DNA from 3 places in the Vibrio sp. Vb0667 genome. Region 2 is predicted to be linked to each of the others. Evidence: predicted binding sites of a transcription regulator. Region 2 holds the regulator's gene; each other region holds the start of a gene.
What was found. The regulator MetJ, encoded in region 2, represses methionine synthesis genes. The targets are predictions, from matches to a motif close to TTAGACNTNTANANGTCTAA.
Positions count from the first base shown of each region.

Region 1: a site for MetJ is predicted at 2,059-2,078, ahead of metK (methionine adenosyltransferase). Genes of this name have one in related genera too.
Region 3: a site for MetJ is predicted at 2,762-2,781, ahead of metN (methionine ABC transporter ATP-binding protein MetN). Genes of this name have one in related genera too.

Region 1 is NZ_JAWPOL010000007.1:151,159-155,450, forward strand. Features, by position in the region: gene tkt (transketolase) at 1-1,842, opposite strand, end outside; gene metK (methionine adenosyltransferase) at 2,158-3,312, shown strand; gene R8269_RS10270 (DUF2189 domain-containing protein) at 3,715-4,292, shown strand, end outside.
Region 2 is NZ_JAWPOL010000029.1:46,502-50,793, forward strand. Features, by position in the region: gene R8269_RS19460 (bifunctional aspartate kinase/homoserine dehydrogenase II) at 1-721, opposite strand, end outside; gene R8269_RS19465 (O-succinylhomoserine (thiol)-lyase) at 737-1,897, opposite strand; gene metJ (met regulon transcriptional regulator MetJ) at 2,123-2,443, shown strand; gene R8269_RS19475 (malic enzyme-like NAD(P)-binding protein) at 2,557-3,834, opposite strand; gene bfr (bacterioferritin) at 4,041-4,292, opposite strand, start outside.
Region 3 is NZ_JAWPOL010000012.1:29,632-33,923, reverse strand. Features, by position in the region: gene R8269_RS13175 (MetQ/NlpA family lipoprotein) at 91-900, opposite strand; gene R8269_RS13170 (methionine ABC transporter permease) at 933-1,610, opposite strand; gene metN (methionine ABC transporter ATP-binding protein MetN) at 1,600-2,634, opposite strand; gene gmhB (D-glycero-beta-D-manno-heptose 1,7-bisphosphate 7-phosphatase) at 2,976-3,527, shown strand; gene treR (trehalose operon repressor TreR) at 3,602-4,292, shown strand, end outside.

The DNA of each region.
Region 1 (4,292 bases), on a different contig from region 2:
GCCCGCTTCAATAGCGATACGTGCCGTTACGTCTGATGGCAGTACAGATTCACGGTAAGCAGCGTCTTGTTTATCGAATGCATCTGTTGATGGCATTGAAACAACGCGTACTTTCTTGCCTTCTGAAGTTAGTTGCTCAGCGGCTTTCACTGCAAGCTCAACCTCAGAACCTGTTGCGATAAGGATTAGCTCAGGCTTACCTTCGCTATCTTTCAGGATGTAAGCACCTTTCGCGATGTCTGCGACTTGTTCAGCAGTACGCTCTTGTTGCGCTAGGTTTTGACGAGAGAAGATAAGTGCAGTTGGTGCATCTTTACGTTCAATCGCTAGTTTCCATGCAACTGCAGACTCAACTTGGTCACATGGGCGCCATGTGCTCATGTTTGGAGTTACACGTAGAGACGCCATTTGCTCAACAGGTTGGTGAGTTGGGCCATCTTCGCCAAGACCGATCGAATCATGCGTGTAAACTTGGATGTTCTGAATTTTCATCAGCGCAGCCATACGCATTGCGTTACGAGCGTATTCCATGAACATTAGGAATGTTGCGCCGTAAGGAACGAAACCACCGTGCAATGCGATACCGTTGATGATAGCAGTCATACCGAATTCGCGTACACCGTAGTGGATGTAGTTGCCAGAGAAGTCCTCCGTTTCTAGAGACTTAGAACCAGACCACATGGTCAGGTTAGAAGGCGCTAGGTCAGCAGAACCACCCATAAACTCAGGAAGCATTTGACCAAACGCTTCTAGTGCATTTTGCGATGCTTTACGTGATGCAATGTTCGCTGGGTTTGCTTGAAGATCGGCAATGATTTGGTTCGCTTTTTCTTCCCATTGTGCAGGAAGTTCGCCGTTTAGACGACGTTTAAGCTCTGCCGCTTCAGCAGGGTAAGCTGCAGCGTATGCTTCGAATTTTTCATTCCAAGCTGCTTCTTTCGCGGCGCCCGCTTCTTTTGCATCCCACTCAGCGTAAACATCTGCCGGGATCTCAAATGGGCCGTACTCCCAACCTAGGTATTCGCGAGCCGCTTGGATTTCATCGTGACCTAGTGGTGCACCGTGACAGTCGTGCGAACCAGACTTGTTAGGAGAACCGAAACCGATAATTGTTTTGGTACAGATAAGCGTAGGACGTGGGTCCGCTTTTGCTGCTTCAATTGCTGCGTTGATCGCGTCTGAGTCGTGACCATCGACTGCTGGGATTACATGCCAGCCGTACGCTTCAAAACGCTTAGGTGTATCGTCAGAGAACCAACCATCAACGTGACCGTCGATAGAGATGCCGTTGTCATCCCAGAATGCAATCAGCTTGCCTAGACCAAGAGTACCTGCAAGAGAGCATGCTTCATGCGAGATGCCTTCCATTAGACAGCCGTCACCCATGAACACATACGTAAAGTGGTCAACGATATCGTGACCTTCTTTGTTGAACTGTGCCGCTAGTGCTTTCTCTGCGATCGCCATACCAACAGCGTTAGTGATGCCTTGACCTAGAGGACCCGTTGTTGTCTCGATACCAGGCGCGTAGCCGTACTCTGGGTGACCTGGGGTTTTTGAGTGCAATTGACGGAAGTTTTTCAGATCGTCAATAGATAGCTCGTAACCGCTTAAGTGCAGTAGAGAGTAAATAAGCATTGACCCATGACCGTTTGACAGCACAAAGCGATCGCGGTCGGCCCACTCTGGGTTTGAAGGGTTATGGTTTAGGTGAGAGCGCCAAAGAACTTCAGCGATATCAGCCATACCCATTGGTGCGCCTGGGTGGCCTGAGTTAGCTTGTTGAACACCATCCATGCTTAGAGCACGAATTGCATTGGCAAGATGTTTACGAGACGACATGTCTGCTCCTGAGTACATTAAGCGAAACGAAAAGTAGGTCATAATTCTCTCAAAGCCCTGTTGGGTGTGCAAACGTTTTCCAGTCCAAAACCTCACAAATATTGCACCTTTCGCGCCAAATCGTTCGAAGTTCTTAAAATTATCAATAAATCAGGCAAACGTTTGGTTATAACAAAAACCAAAAAAGAGCTTGTAATTCGAGCAATCAAATTTAGAATAGACGTCTAGATGTAGATACACCTACAAAAATTAGTATTAATTTGCGCTGGAGAGTTTATCATTCCCCAGTTTTAAACCAGATATAGTGGAGCTAACATGGCTAAGCACCTGTTTACTTCTGAGTCAGTATCAGAAGGTCATCCAGATAAAATTGCAGACCAGATTTCTGATGCGGTTCTTGACGCGATTCTAGAGCAAGATCCAAAGGCTCGTGTTGCATGTGAGACTTACGTTAAAACCGGTATGGTAATGGTGGGTGGTGAAATCACGACTTCAGCATGGGTAGACATCGAAGAGTTAACTCGTGAAACCGTTCGTGAAATCGGCTACGTACATTCAGATATGGGCTTTGACGCAGATTCTTGTGCGGTACTAAACACAATCGGTAAACAGTCGCCAGATATCAACCAAGGTGTTGATAAAGCTGACCCTAAAGAACAAGGTGCAGGCGACCAAGGCATCATGTTTGGTTACGCTTGTAACGAAACTGAAGTACTAATGCCAGCGCCAATTACTTACTCTCACCGTCTTGTTCAAAAGCAAGCAGAAGTTCGTAAAAACGGCACACTACCTTGGTTGCGTCCTGATGCAAAATCTCAGGTAACATTCCAATACGATCAAGGTAACATCGTTGGTATCGACGCGGTTGTTCTTTCAACTCAACACTGTGACTCAATCTCAACTTCAGACCTGCGTGAAGCGGTAATGGAAGAGATCATTAAGCCAGTGCTACCTTCTGAGTGGATCAACAAAGAAACAAACTTCTTCATTAACCCAACCGGTCGCTTCGTAATCGGTGGTCCTATGGGTGACTGTGGCCTAACTGGTCGTAAGATCATCGTAGATACCTACGGCGGCGCAGCTCGTCACGGTGGCGGTGCGTTTTCTGGTAAAGATCCATCAAAAGTTGACCGTAGTGCAGCATACGCAGCACGCTACGTAGCGAAAAACATCGTAGCGGCAGGCATGGCTGACCGTTGTGAGATCCAACTTTCTTACGCAATCGGTGTTGCTGATCCAACGTCTATCATGGTGGAAACGTTCGGTACTGAGAAAGTATCTCACGACATCATCATTGAAGCGGTTCGTCAATTCTTCGACCTACGTCCATACGGTCTACAAGAAATGCTTAACCTTCTTCAACCTATCTACAAGAAGACAGCGGCTTACGGTCACTTCGGTCGTGAAGAATTCCCGTGGGAAGCGACAGACAAAGCTGCACTTCTACGCGATTTCGCTGGCATCAAATAATCAAGCCAAGCAAGAATCAATCAAGCCCTCGCCTATGGCGGGGGCTTTTTATTTTCAGCAACTTTTATCCAGCCATTTCGGCTCATACCGCCCTGCCCCACAAAGCAGTCCTGTTTCTCCCTCATTTTTATACCGAATAAATTTTAAGCAATTATTTGTAAATTATCCCATCTCCGCCAATAGTTAAAATATTGTTAACTCCAATTTAAATAGAGACGTCGGATGCTGGCGACTGTGGAAGCAACACTTAAGTAAAGACATGAGTCAGGCATCTTTATGGCCGATACCAAACTAAGCCAATGCTCAGATGTAAACTTGAAAAAGTCGCTTCAAGTTTGACTGAACAAAAACCGCTGTCAGTTGGTATAAGCGGATAATGTGGGAATAAATCAAGGAGGAGTTATGCCTCGAACTGTTAATCCATCGGACTTCCACAACAAACGAAAGGAAGTGCCAGACAACGAATACGCCAGAACCATACCGTGCAATACGGTCAATCTTTCTGCACCTTTTCATTGGCTCGCATTAGGTCTGCATGATTTCGTGCGAATGCCGCTTATTAGTGCTTTCTATGGCATCTGTTTTATGGCTGCTGCGATAGGCATTGTTTTGCTCGTACAGTGGCAAGGCACACACTTAGTCGTCATGCCCAGTTTGATTGTTTACATGTTAATCGGTCCGTTTCTCGCGCTGGGCTTGTATGATGCCAGTTGGGAGAGAGAGCGCGGACACAAAGCAAGCTTGTTCCATTCAATGAAAGCGATCGGTCGTAACTCAACATCTCAATGGGCGTTCGCCGTGTTACTCGCAGTGTGTATGATATTTTGGATGCGCATTGCCGCTCTACTTCATGCACTCTACCCTTCTGTTCAAGGGGCACCTTTAAGTGAGTTCCTACCCTTCCTTGTCATCGGCTCTTTAGTTGGCTTTGTTTTGGCTTGTGTGGTGTTTAGCATTTCAGCCTTTTCTATTCCGCTCAT
Region 2 (4,292 bases):
ATAAACAAGCGTCAGACACCAAACGTGGATCGGCACTATAGACACCAGCAACATCACTCCAAATCGTGACAGTACTGACTTCAGCAAGCGCGCCTATGACCGTTGCAGAATAGTCAGAGCCGTTACGACCAAGTAGAATGGTTTCTCCTGCCTCGTTCTGAGCCATAAAGCCAGTAATTACCACACGTTTATGGTTATGCTGCGCGAGGATCTCTTTAATTAAAGGGTATGAACGAGCGCGATCAACCTCTGGTTGAGTTCCCGCTTCTGCACGTAAAAACGCTCGTGCATCTTGTGCAACCGCAGGGATAGAACGTTGAGATAATAACGCGGCCAATAGGCGAGCAGACCATACTTCTCCGTGTCCCAGTACCGCAGCTTTTTGCGCATTAGTGAGTGGTGCAGTCAGTTCCGAGAGAGTACTGAACTCATCATGTAATAAAGCTAACAGCTCTTCTTTTGCTTCACTCTCCAACAAGCTTTCTATTAGCTCAGTTTGGAACTGTCTCAAGCTTTGAAGCGCTTCATGCGCAATTCGGCCATCTTTACTTAACCCTTCCAAAAACTCAATCAAGCGGTTAGTGGTTTTTCCTGCAGCAGATACGACCACAAGATCATTTTCTGTCGAATACTCCTTGAGAATACCCACAACGCGTAAGTAGCATTCTGGGTTTGCTAAGCTACTGCCACCAAACTTATGCAGCTGACGTTGTACAGTCATTGTTATCGTCTCCTATTACTGGGTAGCTTTAGCGAACGCTTGTTCTAAATCTGTGATGAGGTCTTGTGCATCTTCCAAACCGACAGACAAACGCAATAGTTGATGAGAGACCCCAGCCTCCGCCAGCGCCTCCTCACCCATTGCACGGTGCGTCATAGATGCTGGGTGGCAAATCAAACTTTCTACACCACCTAATGACTCTGCTAATGAAAACAGTTGGAGCTCTTTCACAAACACCTTTAACTGCTCAAACGAACCAGCAAACTCAAAACTCAACATAGAGCCAAAGCCCGTTTGCTGCTTTTTAGCAATGTCGTGACCTGGATGTTCCGGCAGGCTTGGATGATAGATAGTTTTAACTAACGCTTGTTTCTGTAGGTAAGCTAGTACCTGCTGTGAGCTCTCTTCATGTACTCTCATACGAGCAGCAAGCGTACGAATACCTCGCAGTGTCATGTAACTATCGAAAGGTGTGCCCGTTGCACCAATACAATTACCCCACCATGCAAGCTCTTCTGCATGCGCTTCTGTGTTGGTGATGATTACTCCACCAATTACGTCCGAATGACCGTTGATGTACTTTGTTGTGGAGTGGATAACAAAATCCGCACCTAGCTCTAAAGGTTTTTGGTACACGGGTGTCAAAAAGGTATTGTCCACCGCAACTAACGCGCCGATTTGTTTCGCTTTTTCACAAGTAGCTGCAATATCCACTACGCGAACCAGAGGGTTTGACGGAGTTTCTAGCAAAATGAGTTTTGGTTTTTGTGCCAATGCAGCATCTAAAGCCTGTTCGTCTGATTGATCGACAAACTGAACCTTAAAATCGCCTTTGTTAGCTCGGGTATTAAAAAGACGATAGGTACCACCATAACAATCGTGAGGAGCAATAATGAGATCATCTGGGCCGAGAAAAGCGGAAACCCATAAATTTAATGCCGACGTACCGCAGTTAGTAACAACCGCTCCTTTTCCAGACTCAAGTTCAGATAGCGCACTTTCCAACAGTCCGCGGTTTGGATTACCAGATCGTGTGTAATCATACTTGGGCACTTCACCAAAAGCAGGAAAACCATAGTTAGTGGAAAGATAAATAGGTGGAACGACAGCATGATATTGGCTGTCTGATTCAATACCAGTGCGTACTGCAATGGTCGCAGGTTTGCGAGTGCTCATGGGTGTATCCTTTCACGGGTAATGACTTCTAAATAGGAATGCGCTATATCTAATGAGTAACATAAAGTGATCAACACGCTTCCTTTGCTGTTATGTTCACTTTACTCGTCAAAAAATGAGACGTCAACACTTCTAGACGTCTATATGTCTTTGCTTATGGCGGTAAATGCAGCTAAAATCAGCACCTAAATTATTTTTAACCGATTACATAAATGAAGGTGTGCAATGGCTGACTGGAATGGCGAATACATTAGCCCATATGCAGAGCACGGCAAAAAAAGCGAACAAGTAAAAAAAATTACCGTCTCTATCCCGCTAAAAGTTTTAAAGGTGCTAACTGATGAGCGTACTCGCCGTCAGATCAATAACTTACGCCATGCAACCAATAGCGAATTGCTATGCGAGGCATTTTTGCACGCGTACACAGGTCAGCCACTTCCGACAGATGAAGACCTTCGTAAAGACCGTCCTGATGATATTCCAACAGAAGTAAAAGCGCTGATGACGGAAATGGGCATCGAATTTGAGTCATTCGACGAAGAATAAAAAAGCCTGATAAAAGGTTTCAGGTAATAACTCTTGCCTCGAGCCAAATGGATGACATAAAAAATGGGACGCAATAGCGTCCCATTTTTTGTGTATCACATCTGAAAGATATATTACTCTGCCATGTAGTTTTCAGGCATCTCGATACGAGCTACACCTGAATTAACCGCCGCCTGAGCAACCGCTTTTGCAACACGTGGTAGCAAACGTGAATCCATTGGTTTTGGAATAATATAGTCCGCACCAAACTCTAGCTTATCAACACCGGCAGCCTTCAATACGGCTTCAGGTACAGGCTCTTTTGCTAGCTCACGAATCGCCTCAACGGCTGCAAGTTTCATTTCATCATTGATTTCACTTGCACGCACATCAAGAGCACCGCGGAAAATGAATGGGAAACACAATACGTTGTTAACTTGGTTAGGATAATCACTACGGCCAGTACCCATGATCAAGTCATCACGAACTGCGTGAGCAAGTTCCGGCTTGATTTCAGGATCCGGGTTAGAACATGCGAATACGATTGGCTTATCTGCCATCAACTTCAACGCTTCCGCTGGCAATAGGTTTGGACCAGATACACCTAGGAACAGATCTGCACCTTCAATCACGTCTTCTAGTGTGCGCTTATCTGTATTGTTCGCAAATAGCTGCTTATATTCATTAAGATCATCACGACGAGTGTGAATCACACCTTTGCGATCTAGCATGTAGATTTTTTCGCGCATTGCGCCGCATTTGATCAGAAGCTCCATACACGCTACAGCGGCAGCGCCAGCGCCAAGACAAACAATTGTTGAATCTTCAAGTTTCTTACCTTGAAGTTCGATTGCATTCAGCATACCCGCTGCCGTTACAATAGCAGTACCATGTTGATCATCGTGGAATACTGGTACATCACAACGTTCAATCAGACGCTTTTCAATCTCAAAACAGTCTGGTGCTTTAATATCTTCAAGGTTGATACCGCCAAAAGTGTCTGCAATGCTCGCAACAGTATCAACAAATTCATCGATCGTGCGGTGCTTAACTTCAATATCAATAGAGTCAAGACCTGCAAAACGCTTAAACAGTAACGCTTTACCTTCCATCACTGGCTTAGATGCAAGTGGACCTAGGTTACCTAGACCTAGAATAGCGGTACCGTTAGAAATAACAGCAACCATGTTCCCTTTTGCAGTGTACTTGTACACGTTATCCGGGTTTTGTGCGATTTCACGCACTGGCTCTGCAACACCAGGGCTATATGCAAGGGCAAGATCACCCGCCGTTTCCGCAGGCTTTGTCAGTTCGACAGCAATCTTTCCTGGAGTTGGATAAGCATGGTAATCCAATGCTTTTTGGCGATGTTCTTCTTCTGGAGTGGCTGCTTGGTGGTTGTCTTCAGACATGGACGTTTCTCTTTTTTATTTTTAGGTAAGGGGGCATAAATTCTATCGGATAGAAATCAAACTTCATAGGCAAGATTGCGAGCAATATCCTTAAAAAGCCGATAATAAAAGAGATTAGACCAGATAACGGGGTTAAGCACCCGATTTTCGAGTCAGGTGCTCTTTCTTCTTACTATTATTGGAGTATGCAAACTTAGAAAGTATCGTTACTCTTCGTCCACGTATTGCGCTTGGAGATAATTCTCAATACCAGACATTTCAATCAAGCCAAGTTGCGTCTCTAGCCAATCAACATGTTCTTCTTCATCTTCAAGAATATCTTGGAAGAGATCTCGAGACACATAATCTCGAATGTCTTCAGCGTAGGCAATCGCATCTTTTAAATCTGGAATAGCCGCCATTTCAAGCTTTAAGTCACACTCGAGCATTTCCTTGGTATCTTCACCAATCATCAACTT
Region 3 (4,292 bases), on a different contig from region 2:
AAAAAGGGCTGATGTTTTTACATCAGCCCTTTTAGGTTTAGAACGTTTACGTTTGGAACGTTGTTTTCGGTCATGTTTTGAAAAGTGGGATTACCAACCTTTCACAACACCACCTTTGAACAGCTCTTTTGCCGCTTCGTAAACTTCTTCCGTTTGGTAAGCTTTTACGAAGTTTTGTACGTTTTGCGCATTAACATTTTCTTCGCGAGCGACAATTAGGTTTACGTATGGTGAGTCTTTATCTTCAACGAACACGCCGTCACGCTCTGGCGATAGGTCGATAGAGCTTGCGTAAGTGGTGTTGATGATAGATAGCGTTACGTCATCCAGTGAACGTGGAAGCTGTGGGGCTTCTAGTTCAATGATTTCGATATTTTTAGGGTTGCCTACGATGTCACGTACTGTAGCGAGTAGACCAACGCCATCACGTAGCGTAATCAAACCTTGTTGCTCAAGAAGCAGTAGTGAGCGACCTAGGTTAGTTGGGTCGTTTGGTACTGCGATGCGTGCGCCATCTTGAATTTCATCAATTGATTTTACTTGCTTTGAGTAACCAGCAATAGGGTAAACGAATGAGTTACCCGCGATAGCCAGTTTGTAGCCGCGGTCTTTCACTTGTTGGTCTAGGTATGGTTTGTGCTGGAACGCATTCGCGTCTACTGAACCATCATCCAGAGCGGCGTTTGGTGTTACGTAATCGGTAAATGTTACTAGCTCAACGTCTAGGTTGTATTTCTCTTTTGCTACTTTAGCGGCAACTTCGGCTACTTGTGCTTCAGCACCAGCAATAACGCCAACTTTTACTTTGTTTACGTCTACTTCTTTGTCGCCGCAACCCGCTAGAGCAAGAGCAGAGGCGGCCGTTGCTACAGTCAAAAGACCTTTAAGGCTAAATTTCATCTTTATCTCCTTATAATTTGTATTTTTGATGCTTATCTGTGGTCTACACGGCGCACCACTGCGTCGCCGATAGACTGAATAATCTGTACTAGAACAATCAACATCACGACAGTCACGGCCATGATAGTTACATCGTAGCGGTGGAAACCGTAACGAATGGCTACGTCGCCTAGGCCGCCGCCGCCTACCGTACCCGCCATAGCTGAGTAGCTAACGAGAGTGACCAAGGTAATCGTTACTGAGTTAACAATAGTCGGCATTGCTTCAGGTAGTAGAACTTTTGTGATGATCTGTGTTGGTGTCGCCCCCATTGACTGCGCTGCTTCCACCAAGCCTGTCGGTACTTCTAATAAAGCACCTTCAATAAGACGAGCGACAAAAGGAATGGCGCCAATAGTCAGTGGGACGATTGCTGCGGTTGTGCCGATAAAGGTTCCAACTAGCATTTTTGTCACTGGAATAATCGCAACCATCAGTACGAGGAATGGCACAGAACGACCAATATTAACGATAGCGCCTAAGCCGCTATTTAGTTTGGTGTTTTCAAGTAGGCCGCCTTTCTTAGTAATATGGAGGATTACGCCTAATGGAATACCCACAGCAAAGCCGACTAATCCGGCAACCGCAACCATGTAAAGCGTTTCCCACGTTGCACCTAAAAGTAGTTTGCTGTTTAAACTCAGCCATTCAGAAATCGTATTAAAGGACATAACCAAGTACCTCTACTTTTACGTTGTGCTTACGCAGGTATTCAAGAGCTGCGTTGTCATCTTCTTCGTTACCAAATAGCTCTGCGACCATCATGCCGAATTTCACGCCACCAGCGTAATCAAGGTCGGAACTCAAAATACTCACATCAATATTGTATTTACGAGAAATTTGCGACATTAACGGTGCATCGACGGTTGCGCCAGTAAACTCTAGGCGAACCAACGGGTAGCTGCCATCAACACGCTCTGCTTGCAGACGAGCTTGGTAATCTTCAGGAATGGAAAGATCCAGCGTTGAGCGAATGAATTGGTGCGCTAGCTCTGTCTTAGGGTGCGCAAAAATATCGCCAACGGTGCCTTTTTCCACCAGCTCACCACCACCGATGATTGCTACTTCGTGACAGATGCTTTTTACGACTTCCATTTCGTGAGTGATAAGTAAAATCGTGATGTTGAGTTTGCGGTTGATCTCTTTCAATAACTCAAGGATAGATTGAGTTGTTGCCGGATCTAGTGCGCTAGTGGCCTCATCACAAAGCAGCACGCTAGGATCGGATGCCAATGCACGAGCAATTGCCACACGCTGTTTTTGGCCGCCACTTAAGTTAGATGGGTAGCTCTCGTGTTTGTCGGCTAAGCCTACAAGCTTTAGCAACTCAGTTACTTTTGTTGTGATTTGCGATTTGTCTTTACCTGCCAGTTCTAGGGGCAATGCCACATTATCAAACACAGTACGAGACGAAAGCAGGTTAAAGTGCTGGAAGATCATGCCAATGTTACGGCGTGTTTCGACTAGTTGCTTTTTGCTGAGTTTGGTTAGATCTACACCATCAACGATGATGGAACCAGAGGTCGGCGCTTCTAACATGTTTACGCAGCGGATTAGCGTACTTTTACCAGCACCAGATGAACCGATAACACCAAAGATGGTGCCTTTGTCGATGTGTAGGTTAATGTCTTTCAGGGCAAGGATTTCCTTACTGCCTTGGTAGAACACTTTATTGACGTTTTTTATTTCTATCATGTTTCAACCTGCCCAAAGATACGGGGAACTTCGCTGTCAAAAACGGCCTTTGACAGAACTTAATGTTGAGCTTTATCTCAATTTTCAGTTGATGCTATGGGTTAAGCAGAATGAAGTCAATAGATATTTTTACGTCTAGACGTCTAAATGTATGGATGTTCTGTTTTGAAACGGAGATGTATAGATAGAAAGCAGGAGGTAGACGGCAGGGCACCCTCAGATTTACCGATTCTTGCCCAACAAATCAACCGTTTTGTCGAGGCCTAGAATGAATTAGATAGTGTTGAAGTTTATAAGGTATGTAATAATCTGATTAAACCGAGTTAATAGAGAAATACGTTTTGGCAAAACCTGCTGTTTTTATCGATCGTGATGGCGTGATAAACGTTGACCACGGCTACGTTCATGACGAACATGATTTTGAGTACATTGATGGTGTATTTGAAGCGACGAAAGCGCTAAAAGATAAAGGCTACCTTCTAGTGTTAGTGACGAATCAATCGGGCATCGCACGCGGTAAATTCAGTGAAGACCGTTTCTTGTCTCTGACTCAATGGATGGATTGGAACTTTGCTGATAATGGTGTTGAGTTCGATGGTATCTATTACTGCCCACATCATCCAGAACATGGCATTGGCGAGTACAAGCAAGATTGTGAGTGCCGTAAGCCAAAACCAGGCATGTTCATTTCTGCGCGTGACTTCTTGAAGATCGATATGGAGAAATCTGTGATGATCGGCGATAAAGCTGAAGACATGATGGCAGCAGAAGCGGCAGGCGTTGGCACTAAGATTTTGGTTCGCACTGGTAAGCCAGTAACAGAACAGGGCGAAGCCATTGCAACGGTAGTATTAGATAGCATTGCAGATGTGCCTGCGTACTTAAACAAGTAATCTTCATTACTGACTGAGTTAAGGGAAGCCACTGCTTCCCTTTTGTTTGATTCCTTCTTTTAGTCTGAACACTTATGAGCAAAAAACTCACCATTCTTGATATCGCAAAATTGGCTGGCGTGGGCAAATCGACGGTCAGCCGTGTGCTTACCAATGATCCCAAGGTAAAACCGCAAACGCGTGAGAAGGTAGAGCAAATCATTCGTGAATCAGGCTACGTCCCATCAAAGTCGGCGCAGTCGATGCGTGGTGGCAGCCAAAAAGTCATTGGGGTTATCATCTCCCGTTTAGATTCACCATCAGAAAATCGCGCCGTTGGTACCATGCTCAATGCTTTGTATTCCGCTGGTTATGATGCGGTGATCATGGAGAGCCAATTCGATCGCGATAAAACCAATGAACATTTGGATGTGCTTAAACGTCGCAACGTCGATGGGGTGATCGTGTTTGGTTTTACTGGATGTGATGAGCGAGCATTGGCAGAGTGGGGTAATCGTATCGTTGTGATCGCGATGGACACGCAAATGGTTTCTTCGATCAACTACGACAACCAAGGTGTGATAGACATGGCTTTGTCTCATCTTGAGCAGCAATCTTTATCTCACATTGCTTATATTGGTGTTGATCCTGAAGACAAAACCACTGGCTTAGCTCGTTTAAATGCTTATAAAGCTTGGTGTCAACGCAAGCAAATTACACCTTGTTTCCAAACGGGTAAGTTGAGCCATGAAAGTGCTTATCAGTTGGTAGACAAAGTCCTTCAAT